2 regions of the Streptomyces sp. NPDC046931 genome follow, and region 1 is predicted to be linked to the other one. Evidence: riboswitches for the same ligand, from Rfam matches in the RefSeq annotation. Region 1 holds a riboswitch; the other holds the start of a gene.

The links. Region 1 has a riboswitch for cyclic di-AMP ahead of ABZ876_RS26395 (M23 family metallopeptidase). Riboswitches for the same ligand answer to the same signal wherever they lie in the genome.
Region 2: another riboswitch for cyclic di-AMP. It lies ahead of ABZ876_RS02895 (NlpC/P60 family protein); the one in region 1 lies ahead of ABZ876_RS26395 (M23 family metallopeptidase).

What each region holds. Positions count from the first base shown of each region.
Region 1 covers NZ_JBEYWX010000017.1:47,495-55,185, reverse strand. The annotation lists gene ABZ876_RS26410 (DNA topoisomerase IV subunit A) at 1-2,424, opposite strand, end outside; gene ABZ876_RS26405 (pitrilysin family protein) at 2,722-4,101, shown strand; gene ABZ876_RS26400 (pitrilysin family protein) at 4,098-5,486, shown strand; cyclic di-AMP (ydaO/yuaA leader) riboswitch at 5,722-5,901, shown strand; gene ABZ876_RS26395 (M23 family metallopeptidase) at 5,914-6,666, shown strand; gene ABZ876_RS26390 (GntR family transcriptional regulator) at 6,866-7,564, shown strand.
Region 2 covers NZ_JBEYWX010000001.1:640,627-648,317, reverse strand. The annotation lists gene ABZ876_RS02920 (PspC domain-containing protein) at 1-630, shown strand, start outside; gene ABZ876_RS02915 (response regulator transcription factor) at 627-1,352, shown strand; gene ABZ876_RS02910 (NlpC/P60 family protein) at 1,391-2,458, opposite strand; gene ABZ876_RS02905 (hypothetical protein) at 2,903-3,256, shown strand; gene ABZ876_RS02900 (tellurite resistance/C4-dicarboxylate transporter family protein) at 3,234-4,202, opposite strand; gene ABZ876_RS02895 (NlpC/P60 family protein) at 4,314-5,537, opposite strand; cyclic di-AMP (ydaO/yuaA leader) riboswitch at 5,546-5,714, opposite strand; gene pcrA (DNA helicase PcrA) at 5,967-7,691, shown strand, end outside.

The DNA of each region.
Region 1 (7,691 bases):
GGGCAGCGACACACCCGAACCGTCACGTCGCGGGTCGATCTCGGGCAGCTCGGCCGGCATGCCGTTCTTCTGCGCGGCCCGGGCCGGCATCGCGCCCGCCCACCCCAGTGACAGGCAGTCCTCGCCCTTGAGGAACCGCTGGCAGCGGACACCGCCCGTGGCCCGGCCCTTGCGCGGGAACTGGTCGAACGGGGTCAGTTTGGCGGTGGTCTGCACCGAGTCGTCGAGCGTGCCGCGCGAGCCCGCGACGGTGAAGACCACCGCGTCGACCGCCGGGTCCACCGCCGTGAAGGAGATGACCTTCGCGCCGTCCGCGAGCTTGATGCCCGCCATGCCTCCCGCCGGACGGCCCTGCGGACGCACCTGGGACGCCGGGTAGCGAAGCAGCTGCGCGTCGTCCGTGATGAAGACCAGGTCCTCCTCGCCGGTGCGCAGCTCGATCGCGCCGACGATCCGGTCACCCTCCTTCAGGGTGATGACCTCCAGCTCTTCCCTGTTCGCCGGGTAGTCGGGGACCACACGCTTGACGACGCCCTGCTCCGTACCGAGCGCGAGGCCCGGGGAGGACTCGTCCAGTGTCGACAGGCAGACCACCGTCTCGTCCGCCTCCAGGGAGACGAACTCCGACACCGGAGCGCCCCCGGAGAGGCTCGGTCGTGCCGCCGTCTCCGGCAGCCGCGGCAGGTCGATCACGCTCACCCGCAGCAGCCGTCCGGCGGACGTCACCGCGCCCACCTCGCCGCGGGCCGTCGCCGGGACCGCGGAGACGATCACGTCGTGCTTCGCGCGCTTGCCCTCGGTGTCCTCCTCGAACGGGTCGCCGTTCGCCGTGCGCGCCAGCAGGCCCGTGGACGACATCAGCACCCGGCACGGGGCGTCCTCGACCTGCAACGGGACCGTCGGGGCCGGGGCCCCGGAGGACTCCAGCAGTACCGTGCGCCGCTCCGTGCCGAACTTCTTGGCGACCGCGGCCAGTTCGGCCGAGACCAGCTTGCGCAGCTCCGCGTCCGAGTCCAGGATCCGGGTCAGCTCCGCGATCTCGGCGTTGAGCCGCTCCTTCTCCGTCTCCAGTTCGATGCGGTCGTACTTGGTCAGACGGCGCAGCGGGGTGTCGAGGATGTACTGCGTCTGGATGTCGCTCAGCGAGAAGCGCTCGATCAGGCGCTGCTTGGCCTGTGCGGAGTTCTCGCTGGAGCGGATCAGGCGGATGACCTCGTCGATGTCCACCAGCGCCGTGAGCAGGCCCTCCACCAGATGGAGGCGGTCGCGCTTCTTTCCGCGGCGGAACTCCGAGCGGCGGCGGACGACCTCGAAACGGTGGTCGAGGTAGACCTCCAGCAGCTCCTTGAGGCCCAGGGTGAGCGGCTGCCCGTCGACGAGCGCCACGTTGTTGATGCCGAAGGACTCCTCCATGGGCGTCAGCTTGTAGAGCTGCTCCAGGACCGCCTCCGGCACGAAGCCGTTCTTGATCTCGATGACCAGACGCAGACCGTGCTCGCGGTCGGTGAGGTCCTTGACGTCGGCGATGCCCTGGAGCTTCTTCGAGCCGACCAGGTCCTTGATCTTGGCGATCACCTTCTCCGGGCCGACCGTGAAGGGCAGCTCCGTGACGACGAGGCCCTTGCGGCGCGCGGTCACGTCCTCCACCGAGACCGTGGCGCGGATCTTGAAGGTGCCGCGGCCCGTCTCGTACGCGTCCCGGATGCCCGACAGACCGACGATCCGGCCGCCGGTCGGCAGGTCCGGTCCCGGGACGTGCTTCATCAGCGTGTCCAGGTCCGCGTTCGGGTGGCGGATCAGATGGCGGGCGGCCGCGATGACCTCGCCCAGGTTGTGCGGCGGCATGTTCGTGGCCATGCCGACCGCGATGCCCGACGAGCCGTTCACCAGCAGGTTCGGGAAGGCGGCCGGAAGCGCCACCGGCTCCTGCTCCTGGCCGTCGTAGTTGGGTGCGAAGTCGACCGTGTCCTCGTCGATGGACTCGGTCATGAGGCTCGTCGCCTCGGCCATGCGGCACTCGGTGTACCGCATGGCGGCCGGCGGGTCGTCGTTGCCCAGCGAGCCGAAGTTGCCGTGGCCGTCGACCAGGGGGACACGCATCGAGAAGGGCTGGGCCATGCGCACCAGGGCGTCGTAGATCGACGCGTCGCCGTGCGGGTGCAGCTTGCCCATGACCTCGCCGACGACGCGGGCGCACTTCACATAGCCGCGCTCGGGGCGCAGGCCCATCTCGTTCATCTGGTAGACGATCCGCCGGTGCACCGGCTTCAGGCCGTCGCGGGCGTCCGGCAGGGCCCTGGAGTAGATGACCGAGTAGGCGTACTCGAGGAAGGAGCCCTGCATCTCGTCGACGACGTCGATGTCGAGGATCCTCTCCTCGTACGGATCGTCGGGCGGCGGGGTCTTCGTGCTGCGGCGGGCCATTGCTGCCGGCTCCTTCACAGTCTGTGCTGGGCATGACGGATGTCTGACGCCGACCATTGTGGACCGCCGCACCGACAACGCGGACCAGGACCCGTCCCCTCGAGGTCCCGGCCCGGGGACGGGCATGCTTCCGCGCCGTCAACACCGTAAGGTGTCCGCCACCCCCCGTAATCACGGTCTCGCTCTCGGCGTACGCAGCCCGGGAACTTGGCCACCGGTCCGCACGCTTGCATACAGTGACAGGACCGGCGGGAAACCGCTGTTTCCGCGACAGCTTTCGCGATCGAAGGGACGTACATGCCCATGGGTCACACGGCCACAGCCGAGGCAGGCTCCGGGGGCCTGACAGCGACCGAGCACCGCCTGGCCAACGGTTTGCGCGTGGTGCTCTCCGAGGACCACCTGACCCCGGTCGCGGCGGTGTGCCTCTGGTACGACGTCGGATCGCGTCACGAGGTCCACGGCCGCACCGGCCTCGCCCACCTCTTCGAGCACCTGATGTTCCAGGGTTCGGGGCAGGTGAAGGGCAACGGCCACTTCGAACTGGTGCAGGGCGCGGGCGGCTCGCTGAACGGCACCACGAGCTTCGAGCGCACGAACTACTTCGAGACCATGCCGGCCCACCAGTTGGAGCTCGCCCTCTGGCTGGAGGCCGACCGCATGGGTTCGCTGCTCGCCGCCCTCGACGACGAGTCCATGGAGAACCAGCGGGACGTCGTGAAGAACGAGCGCCGCCAGCGCTACGACAATGTTCCGTACGGCACCGCGTTCGAGAAACTGACCGCGCTCGCCTACCCGGAGGGCCACCCCTACCACCACACGCCCATCGGCTCGATGGCGGACCTGGACGCGGCCACCCTGGAGGACGCGCGCGCCTTCTTCCGCACGTACTACGCGCCCAACAACGCCGTTCTGTCGGTCGTCGGCGACATCGACCCGCAGCAGACCCTCGCCTGGATCGAGAAGTACTTCGGGTCGATTCCCTCCCACGACGGCAAGCCCGAGCCGCGCGACGGCTCGCTGCCCGACGTCATCGGCGAGCAGCTGCGCGAGGTCGTCGAGGAGGAGGTCCCGGCGCGCGCCCTGATGGGCGCCTACCGGCTGCCGCACGACGGCACGCGCGCGTGCGACGCGGCGGATCTGGCCCTCACCATCCTCGGCGGCGGCGAGTCCTCCCGTCTCTACAACCGGCTCGTACGGCGTGACCGCACCGCCGTCGCCGCCGGCTTCGGCCTGCTCCGGCTCGCCGGGGCGCCCTCGCTGGGCTGGCTGGATGTGAAGACCTCCGGCGACGTCGAGGTGCCCGTCATCGAGTCCGCCATCGACGAGGAGCTCGCCCGGTTCGCCGAGGAGGGCCCCACGACCGAGGAAATGGAGCGTGCCCAGGCCCAGTTGGAGCGTGAGTGGCTCGACCGGCTCGGCACGGTCGCCGGCCGCGCCGACGAACTGTGCCGGTACGCCGTGCTGTTCGGCGACCCGCAGCTCGCCCTGACCGCCGTGCGACGGGTGCTCGCCGTCACCGCCGAGGAGGTGCGGGAGGTCGCGAAGGCCCGCCTGCGCCCCGACAACCGCGCGGTGCTCGTGTACGAGCCGGTCGCGGCCGGGGCCGAGACCACGGAAGCCGCCGAGAACACCGGCGCCGAAGGCACCAGCAACGACGAGGAGTCGGCGAAGTGACCGAGCTCGCGACCATGGACTTCCACCCGCAGCCCCAGCCCGGCACGGCCCGGCCCTGGGCGTTCCCCGAGCCCGAACGCGGCGCGCTGGACAACGGTCTGACGGTGCTGCGCTGCCACCGCCCCGGCCAGCAGGTCGTCGCCGTCGAGGTGCTCCTCGACGCGCCCCTGGACGCTGAGCCGGCCGGCCTCGACGGCGTCGCCACGATCATGGCGCGCGCCTTCTCCGAAGGCACCGACAAGCACTCGGCCGAGGAGTTCGCCGCCGAGCTGGAGCGCTGCGGCGCCACCCTCGACCAGCATGCCGACCACCCCGGTGTGCGCCTGTCCCTCGAAGTGCCGGTCTCCCGCCTTCCGAAGGCGCTCGGACTGCTCGCCGACGCCCTGAGGTCACCGGCGTTCGACGACAGCGAGGTCGAGCGCCTGGTGCGCAACCGCCTCGACGAGATCCCGCACGAGACCGCCAACCCGGCCCGCCGCGCCGCCAAGGAGCTCTCCAAGCAGCTGTTCCCGGCGTCCTCGCGGATGTCGCGCCCGCGCCAGGGCACCGAGGAGACGGTCGCGGCCATCGACTCCGCGGCGGTCCGCGCCTTCTACGAGCGGCATGTGCGGCCCTCGACCGCCGCCGCCGTCGTGGTCGGCGACCTCACCGGCGTCGACCTCGACGCGCTCCTCGGCGAGACGCTCGGGGCCTGGACGGCGGCGCCCGCCAAGCCGCGTCCCGCGCCCCCGGTGACCGCGGACGACAGCGGCCGCGTGGTCATCGTCGACCGCCCCGGCGCGGTCCAGACGCAGCTGCTCATCGGCCGCGTCGGCGCCGACCGCCACGACCGGGTGTGGCCCGCACAGGTGCTCGGTACGTACTGCCTCGGCGGCACCCTCACCTCCCGCCTGGACCGCGTCCTGCGCGAGGAGAAGGGCTACACCTACGGTGTGCGGGCGTTCGGCCAGGTGCTGCGTTCCGTGCCCGACGGCACCGGCGCCGCGATGCTGGCCATCAGCGGTTCCGTCGACACGCCGAACACCGGCCCCGCGCTCGACGACCTCTGGAAGGTGCTGCGCACCCTCGCCGCCGAGGGATTGACGGACGCCGAGCGAGACGTCGCCGTGCAGAACCTGGTGGGTGTGGCACCGCTCAAGTTCGAGACCGCGGCGGCCGTCGCGAGCACGCTCGCCGACCAGGTCGAACAGCACCTGCCGGACGACTACCAGTCGACGCTGTATCAGAAGCTCGCCGAGACGGGCACGGTCGAGGCCACGGCCGCGGTCGTGAACGCCTTCCCCGTGGACCGTCTGGTGACCATCCTGGTGGGCGACGCCGCGCAGATCGAGGAGCCCGTCAAGGCGCTCGGCATCGGTGAAGTCCGCGTCGTACGGGCGGAGTAGAGACGCCTCGTACGCGTCCGGGACGGCGACGTTCCGAAGGGGCCCTGGTGACGTCTTGCGTCACCAGGGCCCGCTCGTTCGGGCTCACTCGTGAGTTTGTCCGTATTGCCACAGAGACCGCCCCTCTGCCCTGTGGGATGCGCTACAAACCCCCTGATCGGTTTGCCGACCCGAAGAGAGCGCTTCTAGCGTCTGTCGGGCTGTCCGTCAGGCAGTGCGCCGCACCCGCGGCACCGGACAGCCATCGCCGAGTCCCCGTACGGCGCGAGCCAGGGGAGCCGGGGACCCACCTTGCCCTCGCGCCTTCGCGGCTGGGGGCTCATGCAGTCCCTGGGGTGAATCGGGCGTCAGCCCGTAGGAGACCTTCCTGCTCCGAACCCGTCAGCTAACCCGGTAGGCGAGAGGGAAGGAAAGGACCAGCCACTTCATGGCGTTCACCTGCGCCACCGGGAAGCACCGCCGTCCGAGCCGCATGCGGCGTACGACCACGAACGCCATGGGCGTCGCGGCGCTCAGCACCACCGGCGTCATCGGCACCCTCGCCGCCCCGGCCTTCGCCGCCGGGCAGCCCGTCCAGGAGACCGGACTGATCCGGGCCCTCGCCCTCGGCGACTCGGTCGCGGAGAAGATCGACGCCCAGGCAGCCGCCCAGAAGCAGGCCGCCGAGCAGAAGAAGGCCGCGGAGGCGGCGCGCAGGCAGGCCGCGGAGAAGGCGCGCAAGGAACGTGAGGCCAAGGAGCGCGCGGCCCGTGAGGCCGAGCGCGAGCGTCTCAACGCGTATGTGACGCCTGTCTTCCACTCCTACGTCTCCACCGGCTACAAGTCCGGCGGCTCCCTGTGGTCCTCCGGCACCCACACCGGCATCGACTTCCACGCCGCCACGGGCACGCCCGTGCACGCCGTGGGCTCGGGCACCGTCGTCGAGATCGGCTGGGGCGGCGCGTACGGCAACCAGATCGTCATCAAGATGAACGACGGCACGTACACGCAGTACGGTCATCTGTCGTCCATCGGTGTCTCCGTGGGCCAGAGCGTCACTCCCGGCCGGCAGATCGGTCTGTCCGGGGCCACCGGCAACACCACCGGTCCCCACCTCCACTTCGAGGCGCGCACGAGCCAGGAGTACGGCTCCGACATCGACCCCGTCGCCTATCTCAGGTCGCACGGCGTGAACGTCTGACGGCCGGCCGCCGTGCGGCGCGCCCGGATGTGATGGCCCCGGCTCACCGGCCGGGGCCATCATTGTTTCGAACTGTTGTCTGTCCAAAAAATATCCATGGAATCCGGTCTGCCGTCGGAAATTCGGCCCCGCTGCAATAGAGTCGACGGAACACACGTCAACCGTCGACGTTTCACGGGGTTTAAGGCGGAGGTCGGTCATGCGTATTCCGGCGCACTCGGTATGCACGGCGATCCGTGATGACATCGTCGCGGGTGTCTACGAGCGCGGCGGCCGGCTCACCGAGGAGCTCCTGGCCCGCCGCTACGGCGTCTCCCGTGTCCCCGTGCGCGAGGCCCTGCGGACCCTGGAGGCCGAGGGCTTCGTCGTCACCCGCAGACACGCGGGCGCGTGTGTCGCGGAGCCCACCGATCAGGAGGCCGCCGACCTGCTGGAGATGCGCATGCTGCTGGAGCCGCTGGGGGCCGCTCGGGCCGCCCAGCGCCGCACCGCGGCCCATCTCAAGGTGCTGCGCGGCCTGGTCAGGCTGGGCCAGGAGCGCGCCAGGAGGGGCACCGGCGAGGATCTGCGCTCTCTGGGCGGATGGTTTCACGAGACGCTGGCCCAGTCCTGTGGGAGCCCCGCGCTCACCTCGACGCTCGGCCAGCTGCGGCACAAGATCGCCTGGATGTACACGGTCGAGGTGCCGGCCAACCCCGTGGAGTCGTGGGCCGAGCACGGCGGCATCGTGGACGCCGTCGCACGCGGGGACAGTGAGCGGGCGCGCGCCCTCACGGCGCTGCACGCCGAGCGCGCGACGGCCGCGCACCGGCTGCGCTTCCCCGGCGCGGGGGGCGACCGCGCGGAACGTGTGAGGACTTCGCAACATGCCGTAAACGTGTCGGGGGTCCGGCATTAACACGGACGCCGTATACAAAGAGGGATATTCGGCGGGGTCTATTTCCGCTGTCCTCGTTCTCATGCGCACGACCAAATCGGCGTGCGTGATTCCGGCGTGCCGCGCTTAATTCTCGCGACGGTGCCGC
Region 2 (7,691 bases), on a different contig from region 1:
GTGCGCATGTCCCAGGACCTGTCCGAGGAGCGCCTGATGCGCATCCGCGCCCAGGAGCGCGCGGAGGTCGCCGCCCATGTCCACGACTCGGTGCTGCACACCCTGACCCTGATCCAGCGCAATGCGGAGAACTCGGGCGAGGTGCGCCGTCTCGCCCGTGCCCAGGAGCGCGACCTGCGCGCCTGGCTCTACAAACCGGAAGGCACCGGCAAGGACGAGGACGAGGAGCCCAGCACCCTGGCGGAGGCGGTCCGGCGCAACGCGGCGGAGGTGGAGGACAAGCACGGCGTTCCCATCGAGGTCGTCGTCGTCGGCGACTGCCCCCTCGACGACCGGACGAGCGCACAGATGCAGGCCGCGCGCGAAGCGATGGTGAACGCCGCCAAGTACGGTGGCGAGGGCGGCGCCGTCCAGGTCTACGCCGAGGTCGAGGGAAAGACCGTGTTCGTGTCCATCCGCGACCGCGGCCCCGGCTTCGACCTCGACGCGATACCCGCGGACCGCATGGGTGTCAGAGAATCGATCATCGGCCGTATGGAGCGCAACGGTGGCACGGCACGGCTGCGCGCGGTGCCGGGCGGCGGCACGGAGGTCGAACTGGAGATGGAGAGGGCGGAGAGTACGACATGAGCGACGCGAACGAGCCGGCCGGCCCGGTGGAGCCGGAGCGCGCGGGCGGGGGCACGGCGGAGCGGCGCGTGCGGGTCGTGCTCGTCGACGACCACCGCATGTTCCGTACGGGCGTCCGGGCGGAGATCGGACAGACCGAGCGGACCGGCGTCGAGGTCGTCGGGGAGGCCGCGGACGTCGACCAGGCGGTTTCGGTGATCACCGAGACGCGCCCCGAGGTGGTGCTCCTCGACGTCCATCTGCCGGGCGGCGGGGGAGTCGAAGTGCTGCGGCGCTGTGCCGCGTTGACGGCGGACGCCGAGCGGCCGGTGCGGTTCCTCGCGCTGTCCGTGTCGGACGCGGCGGAGGACGTGATCGGGGTGATCCGCGGCGGCGCCCGGGGCTATGTGACGAAGACGATCACCGGCTCGGACCTCATCGGCTCGATCTTCCGCGTCCAGGAGGGCGACGCCGTCTTCTCCCCGCGTCTGGCGGGTTTCGTCCTCGACGCCTTCGCCTCGACCGACGCCCCGCCCGTCGACGAGGACCTGGACCGCCTCACCCAGCGTGAGCGCGAGGTCCTGCGCCTCATCGCCCGTGGCTACGCGTACAAGGAGATCGCCAAGCAGCTGTTCATCTCGGTGAAGACGGTCGAGTCCCATGTCTCTGCGGTCCTGCGCAAACTCCAGCTGTCCAACCGCCATGAACTGACCCGCTGGGCGACGGCACGCCGACTGGTCTGACGGCGGGCAGCCCGGATTCCGGTCCGGGCGTGGTGGGCTCACACCACCCGCGTGGCCCCCGCGAACGGCATCTCGTCGATCGGTGCCAGCCGTACCGGCGCCGACGGGTTCGGCGCGTGGATCATCTGGCCGTGTCCCACGTAGATCCCCACATGGCTGACCCCGGAGTAGAAGAACACGAGGTCGCCCGGGAGGAGTGCGGAGCGCGGGATGCGGCGGCCCGCGCCGATCTGGGCGTATGTGGTCCGGGGCAGCGAGACGCCCGCCGAGTGGTACGCGGCCTGCACCAGCCCCGAGCAGTCGAAGGCGTCGGGCCCGGTGGCTCCCCAGACATAGGGGCTGCCGAGCTTGCCGTACGCGTACGCCACCGCTGCCGCGGCCCGGCCGTCGGGTGCCTCCGCGGTCGCTTCCGACGCCGGGACCGTCCCCAGCAGGCCCCGCCCCGCCGACCGTGACGCCTGCCCCGCGCCGCCGGCCCCGGTGAGCTCGGCGAGCTGACTTCCCGTCAGCCGGGACAGCAGACGCCGTGCCTCGCTCAGCTTCTCGGTGACCGTCCGCTTCTGCCGCCGAAGCTCCGCCTGCCGCGAGGTCAAAGAGGCCAGTTCCACGCGTGCGGCTCCGCGTAGCCGCTCGATCTCGCGCAACTGCGCGCGTACGCTCGCCACGGCCGCCGCCTGCCGGCCGTCGACCCGTTCGGCGAACGCGGCGTCGTCCAGGTACCGTCCCGGATCCGAGGAGAGCAGGAGCTGCACCGACGGGTCGATGCCGCCCCCGCGGTACTGCGCCGCCGCGGCCGAGCCCAACGCCTCGCGCGCGGAGTCGAGCCGGTCCGTGCGGCGAGCGGCCTCGTCCCGCAGCGCATTGAGCCGTCGCGCGGCCCGGTCCGCCTGCTCCTTCATCCCGTTGTACTTCTCGGTCGCGACCTCCGCCTCCCGGTACAGCCGGTCCACCTCGGCTTTGGCCTGGGCCGGGGAAAGCGGCGGCTCGGCGTGTCCGGTCCCGTCGAAGCCGGCAGCGGACGCCGCTCCCGCGAGGGCGATCGTGGCGGCGGTCCGGGCCGTGGCCCCGCCGAGCGAACGCTGTCTGGGCTTGCGGTGCGCTGCCACCTGACCGTCACGTCCTTTCCTCCGGCCGCCGGGGCGACGGGCGGTGTCACGCGTCCGGCGGCGGCCCGCACAGGGGGAACAGGCCGCCGCCGGACCTTCTCGGCGGGGGTGTCCGGCGGCCGCCCCTGGCCCGGGCGGCGGTGGGGAGCCGGTCACCTGGTGGAGGACGTTAAGCCCGACCGTGACCGTCCCGTGACGCAATGTACGGAAGTGGCTCGACCAGACTGACGGTGACCGTATGTGACCGTGATCCCGCTGCTAGGCCGCCGACTTCACGCTGTGTGGTGACCGTTGCGGCCATTTCCGGGGCACGGCGACACGACGTAGTGCTATAGGGCGCATATATGCGCCGCCCGGTCGCCCCTGAGGCCGGCCGTGCGAGCGCCGTCACACCGCGTGGGCCGGTGTCCGAGCCCTCCGCGCCCCTCACTAGGCTCCGACTCCATGGACGTACTCATCCATCTCCTCGTCGGCCTGCACATCGTCGGGATAGCCGCGCTCCTCGGCGGCTTCCTCACCCAGATGAAGGCGATGGGCCGGGGCACGGCCCGTTTCGTGCCCGGAATGCTGCACGGCGCACTGACCATGCTGGTCACGGGCATGGCCCTGGTCGGCCTCAACCAGGCGGACCACCACCACGTCAACACCATCAAGATCGGGGTCAAGCTGGCCCTGCTGATCGTGATCCTCGGCCTGGTCTACGTGAAGCGCGACGAGGAGCAGGTCGAGAAGCCCCTGTTCGCCCTGGTCGGTGCGCTGACCACGGCGAACGTCTTCATCGCCGTGCTGTGGACCTGACGCCGTCCGCGAGGGACTTGACCGCTCCCACGAGTACCGCACACCAGGCGGCCACCGCGATCCACAGCAGCACCTCGCCGGGACCGCGCAGCCACGCCGCCCGGAGGGGGCCGGCGACGGACAGCGCCGCCACCGCCATCGTTCCCATCGAGAAGACGGTCGGCCAGCGCCGTACGTCGTAGCCGGTGCGCGGCCGGAGCAGTTCGGCCACCGCCAGCACGCAGTACCAGACGAAGGCGAGGGCGAGCAGGGCGATGGTGACGCTCCGCAGGACCGTGTTGTCGTCCTTGTTCCACAGGTACAGGCCGGTGCCGGCGGCGGCGATCAGCCGCGCCCCGGCCACCGCGGAGAGGGCGAGCGCACCGCTCGCCATCCAGTGGTCGCCCGTGCCGGCGGCCACCTGCCGCCGGTCGAAGCACCACAGCCCGGCCACGTAGAAGGCGAGGCCGAGCCAGAAGAGCACCAGCGCGGTGTGGGCGAGCCAGGCCACCCGCAGGCTCGCGGCCAGCACCGCCCCGAGCACCGCGATCCCCTCCAACGCCACGCATCCGAGGAACACCGCCCCGGGCATACCGCGCTCCCAGTTCCGTACGACCAGGAGGACCAGGACAACCCACAGCCCGAAGCCCAGCACGAGGACGGCCTCGGCGAGCTGGGGCCGGTCCAGGGCGGCGAACCGGGTGCCCAGCATGGTGGTGGCCGGGACCACGGTGAGCGCGGCCGGGGAGCCGACGGGCCATTCCGGGCGGCCCCGCAGCAGCCGTACGGCGATGTCGGCTGCCATTCCGAGCCAGGCGGCGGCCGCCAGTGCCAAAAGGACACGCGAGAGGACCTCGTACCCGGTCTGGTGCAGCCCGACCGACAGAACGCCGGTCGCCAACGCGGCGGCCCCGGTGGCGGGCGGACGCTGCGCCCACCAGGTGCGGAGCGCAAAGGAGCCAGACATGCGCCCGATGCTAGGGACGCGCACACGGCTTGCGTACGGGGCACGCGCGCGTGAACCCCGAAAACAACCCCACGCGCGCGTCCTGCCCGACCGGCACCCGCGCCGCCGGTCTCAGGCGGGTCGCACCACGCTGTGGATGATCGACGCGCCGCCGTAGTAGACCGACTCCTCGCGCACGTAGGCACCCGGCTTCGGGGCGTGGATCATCATGCCGTTGCCGATATAGACGCCGACGTGGCTGATGTCGTCGTAGAAGAAGACCAGGTCACCCGGCTGGGCCTCGGAGAGCGGCACCGTCGTGCCGGCGTTCACCTGGTCGTACGTGGTGCGTGGAAGCGTCACCCCGGCGGCCTTCCACGCGGCCTGGGTCAGGCCCGAGCAGTCGTATGACCCGGGGCCCGTCGCTCCCCACACATAAGGCTTGCCGATCTGCGCGCGGGCGAAGGCGAGGGCCTTCGCGGCCTTCGTCGCGTACGAGGAGTCCGCGGCGGAGGATCCCTGCGAGCCGGTCGTCGGGCTCGACGTGCCGGTCGTCGGGCTCGACGTGCCGGTCGTCGGGCTCGAGGCGCCGGTCGTGGGGCTCGAGGCGCCGGTCGTCGGGCTCGGTGACGGCTGCTCCGGCTGCGCGGCCGCCTGCCGCCGGGCCAGCGCCTCCGCCTGGCGCCGGGCCTCCTCCTGCTTCCGCTTCTCGAGCGCGGCGAGCCGCGCCTTCTCCTGCGCGGTCAGCTCGGACAGCAGTTGCCGCGCGTCGGCCAGCTTCTTCTGGACGTCCGTCTTGGCGGACCGCAGCGCCGCCTGCGACTCGGTGAGCGACCGGAGGCTGTCGGTGGCCTCCTGCCGCTTCCTCATCGTCGCGGCCTGGTCGGTGACGTACTGGTCGACCGCCTCCTTCTGACGGCTGGTGAGCCGGCTCATCAGCTGGGTTCGGTCGAAGTAGTCCTGGGGGCTGTCGGCCAGCAGGAAAGTGGCCGTGTCGGGGGCCGCGGCCCCGGTCCGGTACTGCGCGGCGGCGAACGAACCCAGCTCTTCCCGCGCGTCGTTGAGCTTCTGCGTGCGCCGGGCGACGTCGTCGAGGAGCGTGTCGACACTTTGGCGCTGCCTGGTGGTCCTTTCCTTGGCCGCGTTGTATCTGTCGGTGGCCGACTCCGCCTGGCGGTAGAGGTCGTCGACCTTCTTCTCGACTTCCTCGACGCTGGGTCGGCCGTCGGCGGAGGGCGCGGCCTGCGCCGTCTGGGAGAGCAGCGCCATGGAGGTGAGGGCCGCCGTCGCGAGGGCGGGGGTCCGTATGCCCGCGATGCGGGGGCCCGAGGGGCGGGACTTGCGGTGCGGCGCCATGAGAGGCGTCTCCTTCCGTACTCCGCCTACCGGGTTAGCTGTCGGGTTCGGGCGGGTGGTTCCGGAAGGTGTGCCCTACGGCCGTGCCCCACGGGGCGGTCGACCGATTCACCCCAGGTCGGGTGGGTCCCCGGCTCCGGCTGCCATGGGGCGCACCGGATTCGGCAGAGGCCGCGCGGCCCGGCGACCTTCGCCGGTGGGGGTCGTACGGCCTGCCCGGCACGGTAGCCAACTCCTGTGGCCCCTGTGAAGGTTGAGGTGCGATATGCCCGATACGTTTTCGTGGTCTCGACTCCCGGAAACCCTCGTCGAGCGCGGACCGTGAACGGGCGCGTCCGGACGGTGACGCCGGGCCGCGCCCGGGTCGGGGGCGCCGAGTTTTCGGGACGGCGGCCGGTTGTCGGCGGGGCGCCCTAGACTCGGAGAGCGATGAGCAGCCTCTTTGACGACAGCTTCCTGGCGGACCTCCAGGCCACCCCGGCCCATGAGGAGGAGCCCCCGCCGCCCGACGACGATCACGCTCCGGAGCGGGTTCCGGACGATCTGTTCGGCGGTCGGTTCGACCTGCCGCCGGTCCGGGACTCCTACTACCGCGACGGTGCTCCCCGCCCGGCGCTCGACCCGGGGGCGCTGCTCGAGGGGCTGAACGAGAACCAGCGCGCGGCGGTCGTGCACGCCGGCTCCCCGCTGCTCATCGTCGCCGGCGCCGGCTCCGGCAAGACCCGTGTGCTCACACACCGCATCGCCTATCTGCTGGGCGAACGCGGCGTCCATCCCGGGCAGATCCTCGCGATCACCTTCACCAACAAGGCCGCGGGCGAGATGAAGGAGCGCGTCGAGCAGCTCGTCGGCCCGCGCGCGAACGCGATGTGGGTGATGACCTTCCACAGTGCGTGCGTCCGCATCCTGCGCCGCGAGAGCAAGAAGCTCGGCTTCACGTCCTCCTTCTCGATCTACGACGCCGCCGACAGCAAGCGTCTGATGGCGCTCGTCTGCCGCGACCTGGACCTCGACCCCAAGCGGTACCCGCCCAAGTCGTTCAGCGCCAAGATCTCCAACCTCAAGAACGAGCTGATCGACGAGGAGGACTTCGCCGCCCAGGTCGCCGGGGGCACCTCCCAGACGGAGTCCGGGGGAGGGTTCGAGAAGACCCTCGCCCAGGCGTACGCGCTCTACCAGTCGAGGCTCCGCGAGGCGAACGCACTCGACTTCGACGACCTGATCATGACGACGGTCAACCTGCTGCGCGCCTTCCCGGACGTCGCCGAGCACTACCGCCGCCGCTTCCGCCACGTCCTCGTCGACGAGTACCAGGACACCAACCACGCCCAGTACGCCCTGGTCCGCGAGCTGGTCGGCCCGGCGGCCGGCGACCGCCCCGGGGGCGTACCGCCCGGCGAGGACGACCTGCGGCCCGCCGAACTGTGCGTCGTCGGTGACGCCGACCAGTCGATCTACGCCTTCCGCGGCGCCACCATCCGCAACATCCTCCAGTTCGAGGAGGACTACCCGGACGCCACCACGATCCTCCTGGAGCAGAACTACCGCTCCACGCAGACGATCCTGAGCGCCGCCAACGCGGTCATCGAACGCAATGAGTCGCGCCGCCCCAAGAACCTGTGGACCCATGCGGGCGCGGGCGCGCGGATCACCGGCTATGTCGCCGACACGGAGCACGACGAGGCGCAGTTCGTCGCCGACGAGATAGACCGTCTCACCGACCAGGGCGAGGCCAAGGCGGGCGACGTCGCCGTCTTCTACCGCACCAACGCCCAGTCCCGTGTCTTCGAAGAGGTCTTCATCCGCGTCGGCCTGCCCTACAAGGTCGTCGGCGGCGTCCGCTTCTACGAGCGCAAGGAGGTCCGGGACGTCCTGGCCTACCTGCGGGTGCTGGCGAACCCGGAGGACTCCGTTCCGCTGCGGCGCATCCTGAATGTGCCGAAACGGGGCATCGGTGAGCGCGCCGAGGCGATGATCGACGCCCTGGCCCAGCGGGAGAAGATCAGCTTCTCGCAGGCCCTGCGCCGCGTGGACGAGGCGTACGGCATGGCGGCCCGCTCGACGAACGCCGTCAAGCGGTTCAACGCGCTGATGGAGGAGCTGCGGACCATCGTGGAGTCGGGCGTGGGCCCGGCCACGGTCCTGGAAGCCGTC